Regions from separate parts of the Jeotgalibacillus sp. 10bf12 genome, predicted to be linked through region 1. Evidence: predicted binding sites of a transcription regulator. Region 1 holds the regulator's gene; each other region holds the start of a gene.

The links. Region 1 encodes Rex, which represses fermentation and respiration genes when NADH is low (regulators of the CRP and FNR family bind a similar motif). Its sites were predicted from a motif close to TTGTGAAATATTTCACAA; they were not measured.
Region 2: the regulator Rex is predicted to act here: its motif matches at 1,468-1,485, upstream of DH10bf12_RS08730 (formate/nitrite transporter family protein).
Region 3: the regulator Rex is predicted to act here: its motif matches at 1,975-1,992, upstream of DH10bf12_RS02175 (L-lactate dehydrogenase).

Annotation. Positions count from the first base shown of each region.
Region 1 covers NZ_CP200276.1:1,528,341-1,531,627, forward strand. The annotation lists gene DH10bf12_RS08055 (ABC-F family ATP-binding cassette domain-containing protein) at 1-1,411, opposite strand, end outside; gene DH10bf12_RS08060 (redox-sensing transcriptional repressor Rex) at 1,655-2,317, shown strand; gene DH10bf12_RS08065 (twin-arginine translocase TatA/TatE family subunit) at 2,386-2,574, shown strand; gene tatC (twin-arginine translocase subunit TatC) at 2,593-3,287, shown strand, end outside.
Region 2 covers NZ_CP200276.1:1,653,803-1,657,089, forward strand. The annotation lists gene htpX (protease HtpX) at 1-170, opposite strand, end outside; gene DH10bf12_RS08725 (flavin monoamine oxidase family protein) at 340-1,410, shown strand; gene DH10bf12_RS08730 (formate/nitrite transporter family protein) at 1,515-2,354, shown strand; gene DH10bf12_RS08735 (hypothetical protein) at 2,512-3,267, shown strand; gene DH10bf12_RS08740 (VOC family protein) at 3,269-3,287, shown strand, end outside.
Region 3 covers NZ_CP200276.1:466,507-469,793, forward strand. The annotation lists gene pulA (type I pullulanase) at 1-1,848, shown strand, start outside; gene DH10bf12_RS02175 (L-lactate dehydrogenase) at 2,057-2,998, shown strand; gene DH10bf12_RS02180 (ABC transporter ATP-binding protein) at 3,210-3,287, opposite strand, start outside.

The DNA of each region.
Region 1 (3,287 bases):
CTAAAATCAGCAGGTTCGATTTCTGCATCATTAGCTTCGCAAGTGCAAGGCGTGCTTTCTCACCACCGCTCAAAGTTGCAACAGGCTTCAGCACGTCATCCCCTGAAAAGAGGAAGTTGCCAAGTACCGTACGGATATCCTTTTCATTTTTCATCGGATAGTCATCCCACAGCTCATTCAGCACCGTTTTATTTGAATGCAGTTCTGCCTGCTGCTGGTCGTAGTAGCCAATGCTGACGTTCGATCCATATTGAATCTGACCAGCAAGCGCAGGAATTCTTTTTACGATCGTTTTTAAAAGGGTGGACTTCCCGACACCGTTTGGCCCGATCAAAGCGATACTATCCTCACGCGTGATAGCCGCATTGATATTACTTGAAACGGCATTATCATAGCCTACAGAAAGATCCTGCAGCTTCAAGACGTCATTCCCACTCTGGCGGTCAATCGAAAAGCCGAAGCTTGCTGATTTTTCATCACCTTTCGGACGGTCCATTTTGTCCATCTTCTGAAGCTTTTTACGGCGGCTCTGTGCCATTTTCGTCGTCGAAGCCCGTGCGAGGTTCCGCGCGACAAAGTCTTCCATCTTTGCGATCTCTTCCTGCTGCTTTTCAAATTCCTTCATCTCACGCTCATAATCAAGCGCCTTCTGATCAAGATAGCGGCTGTAGTTGCCGTGGAATTTCTTCGAACGCTTTCGTGAGATTTCCACAACCTGATTAACGATTTTATCTAAAAAGTAGCGGTCGTGTGAGACGATTAAAATCGCGCCCGGGTAACCCTGCAGATAAGACTCCAGCCAGCTGAGTGTATCGATGTCCAGGTGGTTAGTCGGCTCATCGAGGATCATCACGTCAGGCTTGGTTAAAAGGAGTTTACCCAAAGCAAGACGGGTCTTCTGACCACCGCTCAACGTCGAGATTGGCGTGTCGTAATCAAACGACTGAAAGCGCAGACCGTGAAGTACGGTTCTGATATCTGCTTCATATTGATACCCGCCGGCGTCCTTGAACTGAACCTGAAGCTCATCATATTCAGTCATCACGCGGTTATAGCGTTCTGCGTTTTCGTATACGTCAGGGTCCGCCATCTGCTGCTCGGCTTCACGCAGGCGTTTTTCCATGTCTTTTAAGTAATCAAATACAGTCATCATTTCTTCCCAGATCGACAGCTCGGATTCAAGTCCGCTGTGCTGTTCAAGGTACCCGATCGACACGCCTTTTGGTTTATTAATATCGCCGTTATCATGCGAAAGCTGACCTGCGATAATTTTTAAAAGGGTAGACTTCCCGGCGCCGTTTCGGCCGACAAGTGCGATCCGGTCTTTCGTCTGGACTTCAAGCTTTATATTAGCAATAATCTCTTCTGCGCCAAACGACTTGGAGAGATTATTGACCTGTAGTAAAATCATTCGCTCACCTCATTTTTCTTCCTATCTAAGTGTATCGTACCAGCGTTATGATAAGCAACGAACTGTCATTGTGAAAAAACTTGCATACTTTGCAAGCGGATACCTTAATGGTGTATGATACAATAGGGACTTGGATTGTATTTAAAAGGAATTTGTTTTTTAAAGATATAGATTTGGAAGCGTTCACAGCTTCACTTTACATGCGGTGCCAGGCGCACTGTTGGATTTAGGGGGAGTACAGGAATGAGTCAGGAACAAATGAAGATTCCTCAGGCAACGGCGAAGCGACTGCCGCTTTACTACCGTTTTCTGAAGAACCTGCATTCATCAGGAAAGCAGCGTGTTTCTTCGAAAGAGCTGAGCGATGCTGTAAAGGTTGATTCAGCAACAATCAGACGTGATTTTTCTTATTTTGGTGCACTTGGCAAAAAAGGTTATGGTTATAATGTTGAGTACCTGCTGTCCTTTTTCCGTAAAACACTTGATCAGGACGAAACGACAAAGGTCGTGCTGATTGGGGTCGGAAATCTTGGTACAGCGTTTTTACATTATAATTTCCTGAAAAACAATAATACAAAGATTGAAATGGCGTTTGACGCCGATCCTAAAAAAGCTGGAACTTCAATTGGAGAAGTACCTGTGTATGCGATGGATGACCTTGAAGAAAAGGTGAATGCGAGCAACATTGAAGTGGCGATCCTGACTGTGCCTGCTGGTCCTGCACAGGGAATCACAGACCGGTTGATTGATCTGAAGGTAAAGGGAATTCTGAATTTCACACCTGCGAGACTCTCTGTGCCTGAGCATATGAGAATCCATCATATTGATCTTGCCGTCGAGCTTCAGTCATTGATTTATTTCCTGAAAAATTACGGGACAGATGACGTAGAAACGTCACAATTATAAGAAATATAGAATAGCCAAAAAGCTTGATTTAATTTATGATATAAGAAGAAAGAGGAGGTGCATGCATCATGTTACCAGGCGGAATCAGCCTTGCCGTGATCGCAGTCGTTGCATTATTAATTTTTGGTCCTAAAAAACTGCCGGAGCTAGGGAAAGCAGCAGGCAGCACCCTTCGTGAATTCAAGGATGCAACAAAAGGACTTGCAGATGACGACGATGATGTAAAAGAGTCAAAGAAAGACGAAAAACAGCAATAATTACGGGATGGTGGCCATATGAACCAGCAAGATATGACCGTCCATGAACATATAGGTGAAATAAGAAAACGACTCATCATTGTAGTCGTTTTCTTTGTCATTGCGATGGTGGGAGGGTTTTTCCTAGCCGAACCGCTGATGAAATACCTTCAGTCTTCAGACGAAGCAGCATCGATGACATTGAATGCATTCCGGGTAACGGATCCTGTAAAGATCTATTTCCAGATTATCATGTTCACTGCGTTGATCATGACGGCACCAATTATACTGTATCAGCTTTGGGCGTTTATCAGTCCGGGTCTGCAGGACAGAGAACGGAAGGTAACGCTTAGTTACATTCCTGCATCCGTCATACTTTTCCTGACAGGCCTTGCGTTTGCGTATTTTATCTTATTCCCATTCGTTGTCCGTTTCATGATGAACCTGTCGAACAATCTTGAAATTGAACAGGTCATCGGGATCAATGAATTCTTCCAGTTCTTATTCCAAATGACAATCCCGTTCGGCTTTTTATTCCAGCTGCCGGTGATCATGTTATTTGTCACAAGACTGGGGATCGTTACACCAATGTTTCTGGCAAGCATCCGTAAGTACGCATACTTCGGACTGCTCGTCGTCGCAGCCTTTGTGACGCCGCCGGACATCTTCTCACACATGATCGTAACCGTACCGCTGATTTTACTTTACGAAATCAGCTTGTGGATTGCGAAAAT
Region 2 (3,287 bases), 130 kb from region 1:
ACAATTAAACTGAATACACCAAGTGAAATGAAGTCAATTCCAAGCCCTGGTCCGCCTGTCTGGAATGAACCGTTGATTCCTGTATATGAAACAATGAGTGACCAGACGATCACAATTGTCGTCATGACAAGGATGTTTGTTAATAAAAACAGTAAAATTCTTTTGCCCATTTATGCGCCTCCTCTTATATTTGATTGTGATTATTGTAGCATAATTTTCTCAGGAAAGCGTGACAAAAGAAAGGCAAAGACTTCCTTCATTAAAGCATCTTAATTGTTTATATGAAAAGCTGTCAGTAGAATGAAATCATGATTAGCAAAAAGACGGGAGTTTTAAAAAATGAATCAACCAATTGTGATTGTCGGAGCAGGATTAAGCGGCCTGCATACAGCGTCTTTGCTTGCTGCAAATGGCATTGAATGTAAAGTCATTGAGTCAAGAGACAGAATCGGTGGAAGGGTGCTGACTGAAGAAGCTGCCGGGGCTATGTTTGATCTCGGACCAACATGGTTCTGGCCGGAACATGAGCCTGCGATTACAGCACTTATCCAGACACTGGGATTAAAAACATTTACCCAGCATACAAAAGGTGATCTGTTATTTGAACAGTCAGCTGAAACTCCGGCGCAGCGGCATACATTGCCTGCTCATGCAGTTGAAAGGTCTGAGCGGATACAGGGAGGCATACAGTCACTGATAACAGCAGTAGCAGAGACGCTTCCGGCTGAAACGATTGAATTGCACTCAAGCGTAACGGCATTAAAAATGAATCATGAGAATGAAGTCAGCGTTCATGCGATCAATGGAGACGGAGAGGAAAATGTAATTGAAGCCTCAGCAGTCGTTCTTGCACTTCCTCCACGTCTCACAAATAGAATCTCATTTTCACCTGAGCTTCCGGTACTGTCTGATCTGCCGACATGGATGGCTGGTCAGGCAAAGGTGGTTACAGTCTATCATCAGCCTTTCTGGCGTGAACAGCATCTATCAGGACAGACGATGAGCTGGACTGGTCCTCTGCAGGAAATTCACGATGCCTCACCGAAGTCAGGTCCTGGTGCTTTATTTGGTTTCTTTAGCCTGTCAGCCACCCAGCGCCTTGAGCTTGGTGAGGAAAAAGTGAAGGAACTGGTGCTGGATCAGCTCCAGCGGCTGTACGGAAAAGAAGCCGGACATCCGATCGCTTACTTATATAAAGACTGGGCAACCGATTCTGACACATCAACAGAGGAAGACAGTCTTCCCCTGACTGATTTTCCGCAGTATCGTCCACTTAATGTAACAGCTCCATGGGATGAAAAGCTGATCTTCTCAGGGACTGAGACATCTGCAGGATCGGGCGGTCATTTAGAAGGGGCAATCCGTTCAGCAGAGCGGGCAGCAAATACAATACTGAAAAGAATTAACTAATAAATCAAACAATAAAAAACACTATTGTACTGATAGCGCTTACCCATTTACACTGATCTGTGAATTGAATCACAAAATTTACACGGAAATCAGGATGGTGAAGCATGGAACAGTCTACAATCGAGAAATTATTAGGCGCTGCTACTCTAAAAAGAGATTTACTTAATGAGCAGCCGAATCATTATATAGTACGTGCAATGCTTGCAGGAATGTACGTCGGCATGGCCGTTGTCATGGCATTTCGTCTTGCGCAGCCGTTTTACGAAGCAGCATCACCGGCAACTTATTTTATTAATGCTATTTTCTTTGGTGTTGCATTTTGCTTGATTTTATACGGGAAAACGGAGCTTTTTACATCAAATACAATGTATATGGTCGTTGGTGCTATGAAGAAAAAAACAAACTGGATGGACACCCTGCGTGTATGGGGCGCGTGCTATCTTGGTAATCTGGTCGGAATTTTATTTTTCACAGGATTAATCGTGATGACGGGCTTATTTGCGACAATGGACCCTTCAGAATCTTATCTGATTACGGCTGCTGAAAAGAAAATGAACCTGCCTTATTCTGAAATGTTCTTCAGAGCGATTCTTGCGAACTGGCTTGTCTGTCTGGCTGTATGGATTCCGATGCAGGTAAAAGATGATATGTCTAAAATTGTGCTGATGATCCTGTTTGTCTTCACCTTCTTTATTTCCGGTTATGAACATAGCATTGCAAATATGGCACTATTCTCAATCGCACTGACAGCACCGCACACTGCACTTGTCACTGTGCAGGCCGCTGTTGAAAACGTACTGATCGTGACACTTGGCAATATCGTGGGAGGCGCATTCTTCGTCGGCGTACTTTACACTTACCTGAATTCAGCTAAAAAAGAAAAAGAACTGACGGCGAAATCGTCTGCTAAAGCATCAGCTCCAAAAGCTGCTTTAGAAAAATAATCATCATTAGACTGTCTTTGTTCAGTGGAAACTGGATGAAGGCAGTCTTTTTAATGTGTAGACTGGAATATTTTACATGGGTTAAAAGGTTTTTAAAGCCGGAGTGTTGAATCATAATCATGAGAGAAAAATACCTGTAAGTAAAAGAGGGATTCCATTGAGACCGGCTGAAAGCATAAACTTTGCGATCGCAGGAGTTCTTGTACTACTGTTCGTGATCGTCACATGGTTCATTTTTAAAAAGAAAAAAAGAATTGCTATATCCATTTCAGTCCTGCTTGTAACAGGATTTGCAGCAGTCTATTTTTATTTTCCAGTTTACAAAGCACACGAACATGCCGACCGTTTTGATGTCATGATGACCTACCTTGGGGAAAATTATCCGGGCGAAACGTTCAATGTCAGACGTGAGGTATACGAACCCGGTGTAATTGTTGGCGAGTTTGATATTGCTTACACAGATACACCGGAGATAGGTGTAACCATGCAGGTCGAGCGTGATGGACAGGTATTCCAGAGAAGTACCTGGACAGACGACAGCACACCCGGGCAGGAGGAACTGTGGCGGGAGCTTCCCTTTTTTTATGGAGATGAGTATACCCTTGGTAAGCAGCTGCCTGAGTTAAAGAAGGTTGATCAGTATATCGATGGGAAGCTAACCGTCTTTGCACTTGATATTAATGATCACCCTGCTATCGCGGTATATGAGTATGACCGGAAGGGTTATGGACTGTTAGCGTTAGAAGAGGGGCAAGAAGATGAGTTTGTACAAATAGAAACCGGGGGAAAACTGTTTATCTATGCCGATAAAGATATTGAAGAAAATGAGATTGATCTTTTAAACAGTCATGAACCTTTCATTATCTCTGATCAAAAAGGAAAGCTGATTATTCATAAAAATGAGGAGGGATAACATGTTTTCAAAACTTGGAC
Region 3 (3,287 bases), 1.1 Mb from region 1:
GATGATTTAGGTAATACTTATTCGGAAGAACAGACTGATTTCCGTCTGTGGGCACCGACTGCAAGCGAAGCAAAGCTTGTTCTTTATGACACGTGGGATGCAACAGAAGGTGAAGAAATTGTCATGGATGCTGCAGAAAAAGGTACGTGGACAGCATCAGTTAAAGGCGACCTTCACAATCAGCTTTATACGTACAAAGTAAAGATTGGCGATGAATGGCGTGAAGCGGTTGACCCTTATGTACGCTCTACATCAGTTAATGGAGATAAAGGGGCAGTGCTTGATCTGGACCGCACGAACCCTGAAGACTGGGAGACATTCTCTAAAGGGGAAAGTCCTGAAGATGCAACGATTTATGAACTCCATGTTCGCGATCTGTCAATCCAGCCTGAGAGCGGCATTGAAAACAAAGGCAAATATCTTGGCGTGACTGAAAAAGGAACGACTGGTCCTGAAGGCTATGCAACCGGGCTTGATCACATTTTAAACCTTGGTGTGTCTCACGTTCAGTTCCTGCCAATCTATGATTACCGCACAGTGGATGAAACAAACCTGGATACACCTCAGTTCAACTGGGGATATGACCCGAAAAACTATAATACGCCGGAAGGTTCATATTCAACTGACCCCTATGATCCTGAAGTAAGAGTGACTGAACTGAAGGAAATGGTTCAGACGCTTCATGATGAGGACCTTGGCGTCATTATGGACGTTGTGTACAACCACATGTATGCAGTGAATGAATCGAATTTCCATCAGCTTGTGCCTGGCTACTATTTCCGCTATAACGAAGACGGCTCGCTTGCAAATGGGACCGGCGTTGGAAATGATACAGCCTCTGAACGTAAAATGATGCAGAAGTTTATCGTAGATTCTGTTTCATACTGGGCAGAAGAGTATGAAATGGATGGCTTCCGCTTTGATTTAATGGGCATTCATGACACAGATACAATGAATGAAGTGCGCGATGCACTTGATGAAATCGATCCTTCAATTATTGTGCTTGGAGAAGGATGGGATCTGAATACCCCGCTTGATGCTGAACTGAAAGCAAATCAGAAGAATGCTGAAGACATGGACCGCGTTGCACATTTTAATGACACAATGCGTGATGGCGCAAAAGGAAGCGTGTGGGAAGATACTGACCCGGGCTTTATCAATGGTAAACAGGGTATGGAAGACATCATGCGCCAAAGTGTAGCAGGCGGACTTGCCTATGACGACAGCTTTGCGACATACCGTGACCCTGATCAGGTCGTACAATACGTTGAAGCTCATGATAATCTGACACTGTGGGATAAGCTTGAGAAAACAAACCCTGATGCAACAATCGATGAAATGAAATCTATGCATAAGCTCGGTTCCTCAATCGTGCTGACGTCTCAGGGAATCTCATTTATCCATGCAGGACAGGAATTTATGCGCACAAAGGGTGGCGACCATAACAGCTACCAGTCACCTGACAGCGTGAACCAGATGGACTGGGAACGCCGTGCTGCATTTAACGATGAAGTGGAATACATGGCAGGCTTAATTGACCTTCGCCAGAACTATGATGCATTCCGACTAACAAATGCTCAGGCAATTAATGAGCGACTGACATTTGCTGCATCCCCTGCCAATACAATTGCTTATACGCTTCAGGAGAAAAAGAACCGTCACCTGTTTGTCGTGCATAACGCAAACAAAGATGCCGTTTCCGTTTCCCTGCCTGGTAAAGGTCCGTGGAAAGTACTTGTGAACAGTGAAGAAGCTGGAACTGAAGTATTGTCTGTGGAAAAAGGTAAGAGTGTTAAAGTGGATGGATTAAGCAGTATGGTATTACTGAAAGATGGAAAACTGAAGTAAGTATAAGACCCCTGATGCCTGATGAAGGATCAGGGGTTTTGTTTGTGAGTGCTTGTCTGGGGTATTTGTGGTTTAAGGATCAATATAAGGAGTTACAGCTTAACTTTTTTCTTTCACAAAAATATATTGTGAAACTATTCACAATATCATCTCTATCGCTTATAATGAAAACAGAACATCATTCTAATTGAAAAGGTGTGTTGAGAAAATGGTAAAAGGAAATCGCGTAGCATTAATTGGAACAGGCTTTGTTGGCTCAAGTTATGCTTTTGGACTGTTAAATCAGGGAGTAGCAGACGAACTGATTATGATCGACCTGAATGAAGAAAAAGCTAAAGGTGACGTACTCGACCTGAATCACGGGAAAGTCTTTGCACAGCAATCATTAAATATCTCATTTGGCACATACGCAGACTGTAAAGACGTTGATATCGTCGTGATTTGTGCCGGTGCGAACCAGAAGCCCGGGGAAACCAGGTTACAACTTGTAGAAAAGAACCTGAAGATTTTCCATTCTATCGTCACACAGGTAGTCGACAGCGGCTTTGACGGGATCTTCCTAGTAGCGACAAACCCTGTAGACGTCTTAACTTATGCGGTCTGGAAGTACAGCGGATTTCCAAAAGAGCGCGTGATTGGCTCCGGTACCATCCTAGATACAGCACGCTTCCGTTATCTGCTTGGAGAATATTTCAATGTCGCACCGCAAAACGTCCATGGTTATATCATCGGAGAACACGGTGACAGTGAGCTGCCAGTTTACAGCTCAGTTGATGTCGGTGGTGTAGCAGTGCTTGATATGATTAAAAAGCACCCTGAATACACGCAGGAAGATCTGGATGATATTTTCGTGAATGTACGTGATGCTGCCTATCAGATTATTAACAGTAAGGGTGCTACTTACTACGGCATTGCAATGGGTCTGGTACGGATTACAAGAGCGCTCCTCCATAACGAAAATAGCATTCTGACGGTTTCTGCACTGATGGAAGGTGAATACGGTGAGGAAGATGTGTATATCGGCGTTCCAGCTATTATCAATCGTAACGGTATACGCGAAGTCGTAGAGCTGAATTTAAGTGACAAGGAAAAAGAACAGTTCGCTCAAAGTGCAAATGTGCTGAGAGAGATTTTGAAGCCTCATTTTTAAGTGAAAAAACCAGCTGGTGCGCAGGCATCAGCTGGTTTTTTGTGGATATTTGTTATGTGGCGGAGTAGGTCAAATGACATGAAGTGGTGAACACTACGGGTTTTGCGTCGAACAATAGCATTTAAGTGGTGAACACTACCTGTTATCCGTCGAACACCAACCATTTCCCATCGAACATTCATTATTTCCCGCCGAACCAACAACCCCCTCATCACACCTGCTCATACTGAACCCGGTGCAGATTCGCAAAAATTCCGTCCTGCTTGAGCAATTCTGCGTGCGTACCGTC